2 regions of the Cellulomonas sp. NPDC089187 genome follow, and region 1 is predicted to be linked to the other one. Evidence: predicted binding sites of a transcription regulator. Region 1 holds the regulator's gene; the other holds the start of a gene.
The links. The regulator Rex, encoded in region 1, represses fermentation and respiration genes when NADH is low (regulators of the CRP and FNR family bind a similar motif). The targets are predictions, from matches to a motif close to CTTGTGAANNNNTTCACAAG.
Positions count from the first base shown of each region.

Region 2: a site for Rex is predicted at 1,746-1,765, ahead of adhE (bifunctional acetaldehyde-CoA/alcohol dehydrogenase). Genes of this name have one in related genera too.

Region 1 is NZ_JBFBHI010000003.1:493,282-500,557, reverse strand. Features, by position in the region: gene AB0N78_RS10645 (sugar ABC transporter permease) at 1-94, shown strand, start outside; gene AB0N78_RS10640 (carbohydrate ABC transporter permease) at 84-1,001, shown strand; gene AB0N78_RS10635 (LacI family DNA-binding transcriptional regulator) at 1,043-2,071, shown strand; gene AB0N78_RS10630 (GNAT family N-acetyltransferase) at 2,232-2,807, opposite strand; gene AB0N78_RS10625 (HAD-IB family hydrolase) at 2,825-3,706, opposite strand; gene AB0N78_RS10620 (glutaredoxin family protein) at 3,742-4,014, shown strand; gene AB0N78_RS10615 (redox-sensing transcriptional repressor Rex) at 4,024-4,656, shown strand; gene AB0N78_RS10610 (YceI family protein) at 4,778-5,323, opposite strand; gene AB0N78_RS10605 (MarR family transcriptional regulator) at 5,423-5,893, shown strand; gene AB0N78_RS10600 (histidine phosphatase family protein) at 5,930-6,571, shown strand; gene AB0N78_RS10595 (TlpA disulfide reductase family protein) at 6,568-7,161, shown strand; gene AB0N78_RS10590 (cytochrome c biogenesis protein CcdA) at 7,158-7,276, shown strand, end outside.
Region 2 is NZ_JBFBHI010000003.1:28,099-35,374, forward strand. Features, by position in the region: gene AB0N78_RS08335 (Na+/H+ antiporter) at 50-1,690, shown strand; gene adhE (bifunctional acetaldehyde-CoA/alcohol dehydrogenase) at 1,829-4,501, shown strand; gene AB0N78_RS08345 (hypothetical protein) at 4,590-5,072, shown strand; gene AB0N78_RS08350 (molybdopterin oxidoreductase) at 5,127-5,246, shown strand; gene AB0N78_RS08355 (pyridoxal phosphate-dependent aminotransferase) at 5,284-6,513, shown strand; gene AB0N78_RS08360 (GNAT family N-acetyltransferase) at 6,510-6,938, shown strand; gene AB0N78_RS08365 (hypothetical protein) at 6,988-7,276, shown strand, end outside.

The DNA.
Region 1 (7,276 bases):
GATGTCGTACATCTTCTTCGCGCTGATCATCGTCGTCACCGTGGTGTTCCAGCTGTTCACCACCCGTCGTCGGGAGGCCAACCGTGGCCGTTGAGACCGTGAACGTGAGCCGGCTGCGCAGTGCGTGGACCGAACGCCGCGATGACAACCGTCGGACCCGGGCGCTGGTGCTCGGCCGGTCCACGGTCGCGACTGTGCTGGCCGTGGTGATCCTGGTCGTGCTCGCGGTCAGCTGGCTGCTACCGATGCTCTGGGCGATCAGCACCAGCTTCAAGACCGAGGCGCAGGCCCAGTCGGTGCCGCTGCAGTGGATCCCGGACGGCGGGTTCACGCTGGAGAACTACACCGCCGTGTTCTCCCGCGGCGAGGTGATGCGCTGGATGGGCAACACCCTGCTGATCGCCGGGGCGGTGACCATCCTGACCGTGGTGCTGTGCGCGTTGGCCGGGTACGGCTTCTCCCGCACCCGGTTCCGCGGTCGACGGCTGCTGTTCGCCGGGACCATCGCGCTGATCGCCATCCCCGGACAGATCCTGATCGTGCCGCTGTTCCGCCAGATGCAGGCCATCGGCGCCGTCGACACCTACCAAGGCGTGATCCTGCCCCAGCTGGTGGCACCGGTCATGGTCTACATCTTCGCCAAATTCTTCTCCGAGATCCCGCAGGAGCTGGAGGACGCCGCCCGGGTGGACGGTGCCGGGCACTGGCGGACGTTCTGGTCCATCGTGCTGCCGATCTCCCGACCGATCGTCTCCGCGGTGGGGATCTTCGTGTTCATCGGGGCGTGGAACAACTTCCTGTGGCCGTTCATCGTCACCAACAACCCGGACCTGATGACCCTGCCGGTCGGACTGTCCACGGTGAAGAACGCCTACGGCACGATCTACGCCCAGACGATGGCTTCCGCGATGATTGCCGCCGCTCCGCTGATCATCCTGTTCATGCTGTTCCAGCGGCAGATCGTCAAGGCCGTGGCGACGACCGGACTCGGCGGACGATGACCATGTGCTAGAACCACGGGGGGCAGAGCGAGGAGGCCACAGTGAGCGCAGCCCGACGGTCGAGCGGTGCGACGATGCACGACGTCGCGCAGCTGGCCCAGGTGTCCGTGAAGACGGTCTCCAATGTGATCAACGGCTACCCGCACATCCGCCCGGCCACCAAACAGCGGGTGGAACAGGCCATCGACCAGCTCGGCTACCGGGTGAACATCACCGCCCGGAGCCTGCGGCAGGGTCGGACCGGCATGATCGGTCTGGCCCTGCCCGAGCTGGGGCTGCCGTACTTCGCGGAGTTGGCGGAGGCGATCATCCGGGTGGCGGAGGAGTCCGGCACCCTGGTGCTGATCGAGCAGACCAACGCGAATCGCGGGCGGGAGATCGAGGCGCTGGGCTCGCGGGTGCGGCACCTGACCGACGGGCTGATCTTCTCCCCGCTGGCGCTCGGGCAGGAGGACGTCGACCTGTTCGATGTGGACTTCCCGATGGTGCTGCTCGGTGAGCGGGTGTTCGGCGGGCCCACCGACCACGTCACCATGGACAACGTCGCTGCCGCCCGCGCCGCCACCGAGCACCTGCTGTCCCTCGGCCGACGTCGGATTGCGGTGATCGGCGCGCACCCGGGGGAGAAGGTCGGCACTGCGGCGCTGCGCATGCAGGGCTACCGCGAGGCGCTGACCGCCGCTGGGCTGCCCGTGGACGAGCGTCTGGTCGCGGAGGCCGGGGCCTGGCACCGCTCCACCGGGGACGCGGCGATGACTCGGCTGTTGGACGACGGGGTGGAGTTCGATGCCGTCTTCGGTCTGAACGACGCGGTGGCCCTCGGTGCGATGCACGCCCTGCGCCTGCGTGGCCGCTCGGTGCCGGAGGACGTGCTGGTGATCGGGTTCGACGACATCGAGGAGGCGTCCTACTCCGCGCCGACGCTCACCTCGGTCGCACCAGGTCTGGAGCAGATCGCCCGGACCGCGGTGCGGTACCTGCTGGAACGGATCGAGGGCAGCGCCCCCGACGGTCCACGCCAGGTGGTGACGGACTTCGCCCTGGTTCCGCGCCAGTCCACTAGTGCCTGACCCACCCCGACCCACCCTGACCCACCCGCCCCCAGCCGCACCGCCGGACCGCACCGGACCGCCGAGTTCGGTGGATCCGAGCCGAGTTCGGTTGCGGCGCAGACGACCTCGCGACCGCACCACCGAACTCGGCGCGGTGCGAGGCGGACCGGGCGCGGGGTCAGAGTGTCCGGGTCAGGACCAGGTCGCGCTCGGTGCGGGCACCGACGGTGAAGGTGCGCTCACCGGCGACCTCGAACCCGTGCCGCCGGTAGAACGCCTGGGCGCGCGCATTTTGGCCGTTCACCCCGAGCACGACCGCGGGCGCACCGCTCGCGCGGGCGGCGTCCAGGGTGGCGGTCATCAGTCGGCCGGCGACCCCGGTGCCCTGAGCGGCGGGTATCAGGTAGCACTTGGACAGGTAGGCGGTGCCCGGCACCGCACCCAGATCCTGATCCAGCGGCTCGCCGATCAGGGTCAGTGTGTAGCCGATCAGCGCCCCCTCGTGCTCCGCGACCAGGACCAGATGCCCCGGGGTGCGCAGATGCTCGGCGAAGTGCGCCGCGGTGAGATGTCCGGCGATGAAGGTCTGCTGGTCGGCGTTCGGCATGTCCGGCGGGCACGCCAGCGGGAAGGTGGCGGCCGCGAGCTCTGCCACCGCGTGCGCCTCAGCGGTCAGCGCTGGCCGGATGACCAGCTGGCCCGGTCGGATCGTCTGCGTGGACCCGGTCGCCGGGGAGTCGGCCTGGACCGGCACTGGACCACCCCTGTCCGTCATCGTCCCCACCGGCTGCGGATGGTCCGGCGCAGGGTCCGCGCGATCAGCGCCAGTGCCCAGATCGAGCCCGCTGCGGTCGCCGCGTCCACCCCGCGTCGGGTCCGGGCCCGACGGTTGCGGAACTCGCGCATCGGCCAGCCGACCTCTGCCGCGTGCCGTCGCAGCCGGGCGTCCGGGTTGATCGCGCAGGGGAATCCGACCTCGGACAGCACGGGCACGTCATTCGCCGAGTCGCCGTAGGCGAAGGACTGGCTCAGATCCAGTCCCTCGCGCTCGGCGAGCGTCCGGACGCCCTCAGCCTTGGCCTGGCCGTGCATCATGTCGCCGACCAGCCGTCCGGTGTAGAACCCGTCGGTGTGCTCGGCGACGGTCCCCAGCGCGCCGGTGGCCCCCAGCCGACGGGCGATCAGGTCGCCGATCTCGACCGGGGTGGCGGTGACCAGCCAGACCTGGTGTCCGGCGCTCAGGTGCTGGTCCAACAATCGCTGGGTGCCCGGGAAGATCCGCAGGGCGAGCACCTCGTCGTAGATGTCCTCGGCGATGGTGAGTACCTCGGCCACCGAACGTCCGCGCATGATGCTCAGCGCCCGGTCGCGCACCTCAGCGATCTGCGCCTTGTTCTCACCGAAGGCGAGGTAGCGCATCTGGTGCAGCGCGAACCGCACGATGTCGCTGGTCTTGAAGAACCCGCGCCGGTAGAGACCGACCCCCAGGTGGAACGCGCTCGCGCCCCGGATGATCGTGTTGTCGACGTCAAAGAACGCCGCGACCCGGGCGTCTGGTCCGTGCTGTGCAGCCAGATCTGCCGCGACCTGCCCGGATGCTCGCCCCTTGGCCGTCGTGGCATCGACGGGTCGGGGCTCGGTGGGCTCGGGCACCCGGCCACTGTAGCCATGCGGCCTAGGCTCGTCCTGTGCCCACCGCCGACAGTCGCGTCACGCTCTTCACCCGTCAGGGGTGCCACCTGTGCGAGTCCGCCCGTGCCGTGCTCCGGGAGGTCTGCGGTGACGACTGGCACGAGGTCGACGTCGACCTGCCCGATGCCCTGACCGGTGACGGTCGACCGGCGGGATCGGCCTACGGGGAGCTGCTGCCGGTGCTGGAGGTGGACGGTCGGCGGGCCGGGTACTGGCAGATCGACACAGATCTGCTCGTCGCAGCCCTGCAACGGTCGTCGAAGCCCTAACCTGGGACCGTGCGCCCGCTGCCGTCGACCACTGTCGCCCGACTGCCGGGATACCTGCGCTCGCTCGGCGGTCTCGCGTCGGAGGGGGCACACACGGTGTCCTCCGACCAGCTCGCCGACCTGGTGGGAGCGTCCCCGGCCCAACTGCGCAAGGACCTGTCCTACCTGGGTGCCGGTGGGCGTCGAGGCGTGGGGTACGAGGTCGACAGTCTGCGCCGTCAGATCGCCCAGGTGCTCGGGATGACCGAGGAGCGCCGACTGGTCATCGTCGGCATCGGTAACCTCGGGCACGCGCTGGCCACCTACTCCGGGTTCGCCGACCGTAGCTTCGAGCTGGTCGGGTTGGTCGACACCGACCCGGCTGTGGTGGGCACCACCGTCGCCGGTCACGTGGTGCGGCATGCGACGGAGCTGGAGAAGGTCGTCGCCGACGGGCAGGCCACCATCGCGATCCTGGCCACGCCCGCGTCGGCCGCGCAGCAGACCGCGGACCGCCTGGTCGCTGCCGGTGTGTCCGGCATTTTGAACTTCGCCCCGCGCACGGTCCGGGTGCCCGATGACGTCGAGGTGCGCGAGGTGGATCTGGGCTCGGAGTTGCAGATCGTGGCCTTCCACGCGCGGCGGCTCAGCGCCGAGAGCTGACGCCTGGGACAGCGCGAGGGCCCGGCCACGGCAGGGGATGTGCGTGGCCGGGCCCTCGCGGGTCCGTGCGGGGTGGGTGCCGGCGGCGGCTGGGCTCGCCAGCACCCACTCCCGGGAAGGGTCAGCCCTTGATGGCGGAGACCTCGAGCGCGATGTTCACCTTGTCGGAGACCAGCACGCCGCCGGTCTCGAGGGCCGCGTTCCAGGTCAGGTCGAAGTCCTTGCGGGAGATCGGCAGGGTGGCGGAGAAGCCGGCGCGCTGGTTGCCGAACGGGTCGGTGGCGGCACCGCCGAACTCGACGGCCAGGTCGACGGACTTGGTCACGCCGTGGATGGTCAGGTCGCCGGTGACGATGTAGTCCTCGCCGTCCGCCTTGACCGCGGTGGAGGTGAAGGTCCACTCGCCGAACTTCTCCACATCGAAGAAGTCGCCGCTCTTGAGGTGGCCGTCGCGGCCCGCGTCACCGGTGGTGATGGTGGACGGGTCCAGGGTGGCGGTGACGGCGGAGACCTCGAGGTCCTCGCCGACGGTGATCGCGCCACCGGTCACGGCGACGGTGCCCCGCACCTTGGAGATGCCGGCGTGGCGCACGGTGAAGGAGGCCTCGGTGTGCGACGGGTCGATGTTCCAGGTGCCGGCGACCAGGCCGGTGGGCAGAGCGGTCATGATGTCCATCCTCGTTAGTTGAAGCGTCAATCGCTGATAGTTGAGATTTCTACTACAGTGGACGCGAGGATGCAAGAGGACGTGCGAGAGGATGGTCCGGTGACCGACGTGAAGTGGCTCAGTGACGACGAGCAGGGCTGGTGGCGCGCTTATCGCGACGGCACCGCGCGTCTGCTGGACGTCCTCGGGCACGAGCTGGAGCGGGACACCGGCCTGTCGCTGGGCGAGTACGAGGTGCTGGTGCGGCTGTCCGAGGCGCCCGAGCGCACGCTGCGGATGTCCGAGCTGGCCGGTGAGCTGGCTCACTCGCGCAGCCGCCTGACCCACACGATCCGCCGGATGGAGAACGCCGGACTGGTCGAACGCACCCCCTGCGCACAGGACGCCCGCGGGGTGAACTGCACGATGACCCCCGCCGGTCACCAGCGCCTGGTGGCGGCCGCACCCTCGCATGTGACCTCCGTGCGCACCTACCTGGTCGACGCGCTGACGACCGAGCAGATGCGCGCGCTGGGCGAGGCGATGGCCGCCGTCGGAGCCGCGCTGAACGAGTCCGCGGCGGACGAGTAGGCGCGAGCACCCAGAACGGTTTGCGAGACTGACGCCATGGTCACCACCACCGTCCATCTGATGCGGCACGGAGAAGTGCACAACCCGGAGGGTCTGCTCTACGGCCGCCTGCCCGGCTACCACCTCTCCGAGCGCGGTGTGGCGATGGCGCAGATGGTGGCCGACCACCTGGCCGCCAAGGGCGGGATCACGGTGCTCTACGCCTCACCGCTGCAACGCGCGCAGGAGACCGCCGCGCCGATCGCCAGCGCCCTCGGGTTGGAGATCCGCACCGACGAGCGCCTGATCGAGGCAGCGAACCACTTTGAGGGCATGACCTTTGGGGTCGGCGACGGCTCGCTGCGTCATCCCCGGCACTGGCCGAAGCTGATCAACCCGTTCCGGCCCTCCTGGGGTGAGCCCTACACCGAACAGGTCGCCCGGATGGTCGCCGTCGTCGAGCAGGCCCGGGACGAGGCGCGCGGGCACGAGGCCGTCCTGGTCAGCCACCAGCTGCCGGTGTGGATCACCCGCCTGGCGTTGGAGAACCGGCGGCTGTGGCACGACCCGCGTCGTCGCCAGTGCTCGCTCGCCTCCCTGACCAGCATCACCTACGAGGACGACCGGCTGGTCGGCATCGGGTACTCCGAGCCCGCCGCCGACCTGCTGCCCGGTGCCTCGGCGGTGGCCGGCGCATGACCCCCCGGATCAGCCGCCGGGCTGTCGCCAGCGCACTCGCCGCCGGACTCCTCGCCCTCACCGCCTGCTCCGGTGGCACCACCTCCGGGGAGTCGACCACCGACGCGGGCTACCAGTCCCAGGACGGCTCCTTCACCTCCTGGTCGGTGGACGAGCGCCAGGGACCGGTCGAGGTCGCGGGCACCGACTATGCCGGCACCACCCAGGACACCGCGGACTGGCTCGGCGACGTGGTGATCCTCAACACCTGGTACGCCGCCTGCCCGCCCTGCCGGGAGGAAGCCCCGGACCTGGTGGACATCGCGAACGAGTACGCCGACCAAGGCCTGCATGTGCTCGGAATCAACGGGGTGGACGACGCGGGTGCCGCCGAGTCCTTCCAGCGCACCTTCGACGTGCCCTACCCGAGCATCGACGACCGGGACAAGGCTGCGGTGGCCTCCTTGCAGGGCGTCGTGCCGATCCAGGCCACCCCCACCACCGTCGTCCTCGATCGCGAGGGCAAGGTCTTCGCCCGGATCGTGGGGATGGCCGAGGGCTCCACCCTGCGCGCACTGGTCGAGGAGGCCCTGGCCGAGGACCCGGCGTGATCCCGGCCTCCGTCGGCGACAGCTTCGCGCAGACCGCCGCCACCGGGTCGCTGCTGGTCGCCGTGCCGGTGGCGGTGCTCGCTGGACTGGTCTCCTTCGCCTCACCCTGTGTGCT
Region 2 (7,276 bases), 470 kb from region 1:
CCGTGACCGGTTTATCGTCACTGGCAGTCGACTTCCGAGGGAGCTGCCCGTGGACCGTGCCCAGATCTTCGCCCTGATCGCCGGGGCCGTGGTGGTCACCGCCGTCTGCCGTCGTCGTGGTTGGTCCGCCCCGCTGGTGCTGGTGGCCGCGGGCCTGGTGGTGTCGTACATCCCGGGTGTGCCGGAGTACGACATCGACCCGCAGCTGATCCTGGAGTTCGTGCTGCCGCCGCTGCTGTTCTCCGCTGCGCGGTCCTCGTCGTATCAGGACATGCGGCGCTCGTTGAACTCCATCGTGCGCCTGGGCGTGGGCCTGGTGCTGGTCTCTGCGGTGGCGGTGGCCCTGGTGGCCTGGGCGCTGATCCCGGACCTGCCCTTCGCCGCGGCACTGGTGCTGGGCGCGGTGGTCGCTCCCCCGGATGCGGTGGCGGCTGCTGCGGTGGGCCGGAAGTTGGGTCTGCCGCGCCGGGTAATGACGGTGATTTCTGGGGAGAGTCTGATCAACGACGCCACCTCACTGACCCTGTACAAGGTGGCGCTGGCCGGTGCCGCCTCCGGGGCGTGGGCGTTCTCCGAGGGGCTGACCACCTTCGCGTTGGCCGTGCTGGTCGGGGTGGCGCTGGGTCTGGTGATCGGCTGGGTGGTGCACCAGCTGCGGCTGCGCTTCGACGACTCGGTGGTGTCCTCGACCATCGCGCTGCTCACCCCCTTCGCGTGCTACTGGGGTGCCGAGCACCTGGGCGGCTCCGGGGTGTTGGCCGTGGTCGCCGCCGGGCTGTACCTGGGCCATACCGCGCCGAGTGCCGGATATGCCACGCGGCTGGTGCAGGACCCGATCTGGGAGACCCTGGATCTGCTGTTGGAGTCCTTCACCTTTGCCCTGATCGGGGTGCAGCTGCCCTGGCTGATCGCGGATGTGAACGCCTCCAACCAGGGTCTGGGCACCGCGCTGCTGCTGGCCGCGGCGGTGCTGGGCACGGCGATGGTGGTGCGCCCGCTGTACGTCTTCGCCACCGCCTGGGTGGATCATCTGCGCCTGCCCGGCTCGCACCGCGACCATTCCGACGCCCTGTCGGTGAAGGAGTCGGCGGTGGTCTCCTGGGCCGGGATGCGCGGCGTGGTGACCCTGGCGGCGGCAGCCGGTATCCCCGCGTTGGCCGGGGGTGTCGCGTTCCCGGATCGGGCGACGCTTCAGCTCGTCGCGTACAGCGTGGCCATCGGCACCCTGTTGCTCCAGGGACTCACTCTGCCGTGGTTGATCCACCGCCTGGGGGTGCGTTCGGACGACGGCATTCGGGACCGCGCGCAGGAGGCTCGCCTGCGGATCTCCACTGCGAAGGCCGCCCAGCAGGTGATCGAGGAGCGCCGGGAGCAGTGGACACCGCAGATCGGTGCCAAGAAGGCGGCCCTGCTCACCCAGGGGCTGGCCGAGGGCATCGCGCGCAAGGAGAAGGCCACCGCGATCATGTTGGACCCGTCCATCGCCAGTGAGGAGGACCTGGCCCGGGTCAGCTCGAGCCGCAGCCGGGCGATGCAGGACCTGCGCCGGGACATCGTGGCTGCTCAGCGCGCTGCCCTGGTGGCCGAGCGGGATGCGGGCAACATCGACGAGGTCGTGATGCGTCAGGTGCTCCGGGAGCTGGATCTGGAGGACGAGTCCTTGGACGCCGCCCCCATCAATCGGATCTAGCCGAAACCCACTCAAAGCGCCCGGGTCGAAGGTCCGTGGGACATGGGGCCCAGACTTTGTGAATGCAATCACTTAGTCTGTTTTCACGAGGTCACCGTCGCCCTCAGCCCATCGGAATCGAGCACACGGGAGACCCGCGTGACCACCACCACGAGCACCGACACCGGCGTCACCGCCGCGATCGACCAGCTGGTCGCCGGCGCCACCAAGGCCCTGGCCGAGTACGCCCGCTTCACCCAGGAGGATGTCGACCGCCTGGTGAAGAAGGCCGCCGTCGCCGCCCTGGACCAGCACGGTCACCTGGCCGAGCTCGCCGTGAACGAGACCGGCCGCGGCGTGTTCGAGGACAAGGCCGTCAAGAACATCTTCGCCTGCGAGCACGTCACCAACTCGATGTCGTCCCTCAAGACGGTGGGCGTGATCAACGAGGACGAGATCAACGGCATCACCGAGATCGCCGAGCCGGTGGGCGTCATCTGCGCGATGACCCCGGTGACCAACCCCACCTCCACCGCGATCTTCAAGGCCCTGATCGCGCTGAAGACCCGCAACCCGATCATCTTCGCCTTCCACCCGAACGCGCAGCAGTCCTCCGTGGCCGCCGCCACGGTGGTCCGCGACGCCGCGGTGGCCGCCGGTGCCCCCGAGCACTGCATCCAGTGGGTCGAGGCCCCCTCGATGGAGGCGACCAGCACGCTGATGAACCACCCCGGGGTCTCCACGATCCTGGCCACCGGTGGCAACGCGATGGTGAAGTCGGCCTACTCCTGCGGCAAGCCCGCCCTCGGCGTCGGTGCCGGCAACGTCCCCGCCTACATCGAGAAGTCGGCCAAGCTCAAGCGTGCGGTCAACGACGTGGTGCTGAGCAAGGCCTTCGACAACGGCATGATCTGCGCCTCCGAGCAGGCCGTCATCCTCGACGACGAGATCTACGACGCTGCCCTGGCCGAGTTCGCCGTCCTGCACGCCTACAAGGTGAGCAAGAAGGAGAAGGCGCTGCTGGAGAAGTTCATCTTCGGTGTCGAGGCCAAGGGCAAGAACTGCGCCGACGCGAAGCTGAACCCCACCGTGGTCGGCAAGTCGCCGCAGTGGATCGCGGAGCAGGCCGGGTTCACGGTCCCCGAGGGCACCTCGATCATCCTGGCCGAGGTCTCCGGCGTCGGCCCGCACGAGCCGCTCACCCGGGAGAAGCTCTGCCCGGTGCTCGCCGTCCTGCGCGCCACCAGCACCGAGCACGGCTTCCAACTCGCCGAGCAGATGGTGGAGTTCGACGGTCTGGGTCACTCCGCCGCGATCCACACCCAGGACGACGCACTGACCGTCGAGTACGGCCGCCGGGTCAAGGCGATCCGGGTGATCTGCAACGCCCCGTCCTCCCTTGGTGGCATCGGCGACATCTACAACGCCTTCATCCCCTCGCTGACCCTGGGCTGCGGCTCCTACGGCCACAACTCGGTGTCCAACAACGTGTCGGCGATCAACCTGGTGAACATCAAGCGCGTGGGCCGGAGGAACAACAACTTGCAGTGGTTCAAGGTCCCGGCCAAGACGTACTTCGAGCCGAACGCCATCCGCTACCTGTCCGACATGGCCGACGTCGAGCGCGTCACCATCGTCACCGACTCCACGATGACCACCCTGGGATTCGTCGACAAGGTGCTGGACGTGCTGAACCGCCGCCCGAACAAGGTGTCGGTGCAGATCATCGACCAGGTCGAGCCGGAGCCCTCGGTGCAGACCGTGCAGGCCGGTGCGGCGCAGATGCGGCACTTCCGCCCGGACACGATCATCGCGCTGGGCGGTGGCTCCCCGATGGACGCCGCCAAGGTGATGTGGCTGCTGTACGAGCACCCGGAGATCGTCTTCAGCGACCTGAAGCAGAAGTTCTTCGACGTGCGCAAGCGTGCGTTCAAGTTCCCGATCCTGGGTGACCTGGCCAAGCTGGTCTGCATCCCCACCACCTCAGGCACCGGTGCCGAGGTCACCCCCTTCGCGGTGATCTCCGACCCGGAGGCCGGCAAGAAGTACCCCCTGGCCGACTACGCGCTGACCCCGACCGTGGCGATCATCGACCCGGTGCTGACCTCCAAGATGCCCGCGAGCCTGGCGGCGGACTCCGGATTCGACGCGCTGACCCACGCCACCGAGGCCTTCGTCGCGGTCTACGCGAACGACTTCACCGACGGCATGGCGTTGCAGGCGATCCGGCTGATCTTCGACAACCTGGCCCAGTCCGTGAACGGTGACCCCGCCGACCCGGCGACCAAGGCCGCGCGGGAGAAGATGCACAACGCCGGCACCATCGCGGGCATGGCCTTCGGTAACGCGTTCCTCGGGATCGTGCACGCCATGGCCCACGTGATCGGCTCGACCTACCACCTGGTGCACGGCCGGACCAACGCGACCCTGCTGCCGCACGTGATCCGGTACAACGGTCAAATCCCGACCAAGCTCACCAGCTGGCCGAAGTACGAGCACTACGTCGCCCCGGAGCGCTTCCAGCAGATCGCCGCGATGCTGGGCCTGCCGGCCGAGACCCCGGAGCAGGGCGTGGAGTCCTACGCCCTGGCGGTCGAGGCCCTGCGCGCCAAGGTCGGTATCCCGAACTCCTTCCAGGCCCAGGGCGTGGACGAGCAGGAGTTCATCGCCCGCCTGGACGAGGTGGCGATGGGTGCCTACGAGGACCAGTGCGCCCCGGCCAACCCGCGGATGCCGATGCGCGAGGACATGAAGGAGATCATGACCGCCGCGTACTACGGCACCTCCGTCGCCGATGTGAAGGCCCGCAAGCAGGAGGCACCGGCCTCCTGACCCGCGACCGGTGCCCCGTCCACTCCGGCAGTGGACGGGGCACCGGCATGTCCAGCTATCACTCAGCACCGGATGCCACACTCATCCGATGCGCCGCACTCCAGCCGCCCTCACCGTGACCACACTGCCGCTCGCTGCCCTGCTGTTGGTGGGCTGCGCCGAGGCCCAGAACGCCGTCGACCAGGCCCGTGATGCCGTGGAATCTGCCGGGGCCACCGTCGACCGCCTGGGGGAGATCGCCGACCAGGCCGCCGCGAGCATCGACCAGGCCGGTACCGCGCTGAGCGACGCACGGGAGCGGGTCACCGGCACCACCGACGCCGCCCAGAACGCGGTCACCGAGGCCTCCACCGCACTGGACGGGGCCACCGCCGCGGTGGATGCCGCCGCCGCGAATGGGTCGCAGGCCGCCGCCGATCAGCTCACCCAGGCTCAGAGCGACCTGGATGCTGCCCGTACCGCGCTGGACTCCGCCGCCTCCGGCGTGGACCAGGCCACCGCCGACGCCCTGCGTGCGCTGTCCGATCAGTTGGAGCGCGTGGCGGGAGATGTCGCCTCCGCGCAGGGCTGAGAATCCTCCGATGGAAGCCTTGCCCGGACCCGCCGCCTGCCGATCTGCCTGGGTATGACTGCCCACCGCACCACCCTGCGCAAGCGGCAGCACGCCGCATGGTGGGTGGTGTGCGCCTGGACCTCGCTGCTGGTCCTGGTGGTGGTCGGCCTGCTCGCCGCCGCTGGACTGTGAGCCCACGCCCCACCCGTCCGGACTACCCTCGGCGGGGATGAGCACCGACAACCTGCCCACCGGACGCTGGCGCGATGTCGCCCACGCCACCGGCCTGCTCGGCGACGACGGCCAGCTGCACGCGACGATCTTCACCGAGATGTCCGCGCTCGCCGCCCGCACCGGAGCCCTCAACCTCGGCCAGGGTTTCCCCGACGTCGACGGCCCTGAGTCGGTCAAGCGCGCCGCCACCGCGGCGATCACCGCCGGTGCCAACCAGTACCCGCCCGGACCAGGCATCCCCGAGCTGCGCACGGCAGTGGCCGCACACCAGCGACGGCATTACGGCCTGGACCTCGACCCCGACCGCGAGGTACTGATCACCACCGGTGCCACCGAGGCACTGGCCGCGACCATCCTGGCGCTGACCGGCCCCGGGGATGAGGTGCTGACCCTCGAGCCGTTCTACGACTCCTACGCCGCCGTCATTGCCCTGGCCGGTGCCCGGCACACCACCGTCGCCCTGCGTCCGACCCCGGACGGCTTCCGCCTGGACCCGGAGGAGGTGCACGCCGCGGTCACCGATCGAACCCGGATCATCCTGATCAACACCCCGCACAACCCGACCGGAGCCGTTCTCACCGCCGAGGAGCTGACCCACGTGGTGGCTGCCGCCGAGCGGCACGATGCGCTGATCCTCACCGATGAGGTCTACGAGCACCTGGTCTACGACGACGCCCGGCACATCCCGGTTGCCACCCTGCCCGGTGCGGCCCAGCGGACCCTGAGCGTGTCCTCCGCGGGCAAGACCTTCTCCTTCACCGGGTGGAAGATCGGCTGGTTGACCGGCCCAGCGGCGCTGGTGGACGCGGTGCGGACCGTGAAGCAGTTCCTCACCTTCACCACCGGGGCACCCTTCCAGCCCGCGATCGCGCACGCCCTGGCGTTGGAGACCCTGACCGACCCCGACTCCGGCTGGATCGCCACGCTCCGGGATTCGCTGGCCACCCGCCGGGATCTGCTCAGCGCCGGGCTGTCCGCAGCGGGATTCGAGGTGACCCCGGCGCGGGGCACGTACTTCGTGATCGCCGACGCCGCCCCGCTGGGCGTGCAGGACGCGGCGCAGTTCAGCCGGGAACTGCCCGAGCGGGCCGGTGTGGTCGGGGTACCGGTCAGGGCCTTCACCCGCACCCCCGGACTACTCGCCTCGGCCGTGCGCTTCACCTATGTCAAACAGGAGGCGGTGCTGCGCGAGGCCGTCGCCCGACTGGAGAGGATCCGCCCATGACTGAGTTCATCGACCTGCCCGCCGGGGATCCACTCTGGTCGCAGGCACTGCCTGTCCTCCAGGAGCTCCGGCCCGAGCTGACCGCCGAGCAGCTGGACCAGGTGCTCGCCGAGGGCACTCCCCAGGGCCTGCGCTTCACCGCCGCCGTGGACGGCGGCATCGTCCGGGCGGTGGCCGGCTGGCGGATCCTCGCCAACACCCACGCCCTGCGCAAGCTCTACGTCGACGACCTCAGCACCGCCGCCACCGAACGTTCCCGCGGCTACGGCTCCGCTCTGCTCGGCGAGCTCACCCGCCGCGCCCGCGAGCTGGGTTGCCGGGTGATCGACCTGGACTCGGGTGTGCAGCGGTTCGACGCGCACCGGTTCTACCTGCGCGAGCGGATGCACATCAGCTCGCACCATTTCACTCAACTCCTGGACTGACCACTCAGTCCCATCCTCCCGGTGGCGCGGCTCTGCCAGGCTGCGGCCCATGAAGCTCTTCAAGAACGCCCGCAACACGACGCAGGTCCCGACTCCCGACGCAGGTCCGGCGATCGCGGCGTTCTGGTCCTGGTGGACGGCCAACGCCGACCGGCTCGCCGCCACCTTCGACGCCCGGGACGTGGAAGCGATCAACCGACTCGGCGAGGAAACCGCCCAGCAGGTCACCGCCATCGACCCGGATCTGACCTTCGAGTACGGGCCCGGCGACAGCTCACGGCACCGGCTGATGGTGACCGCCTCCGGTAACCCGCGGCTCCGGGCCCTGGCCGATCAGT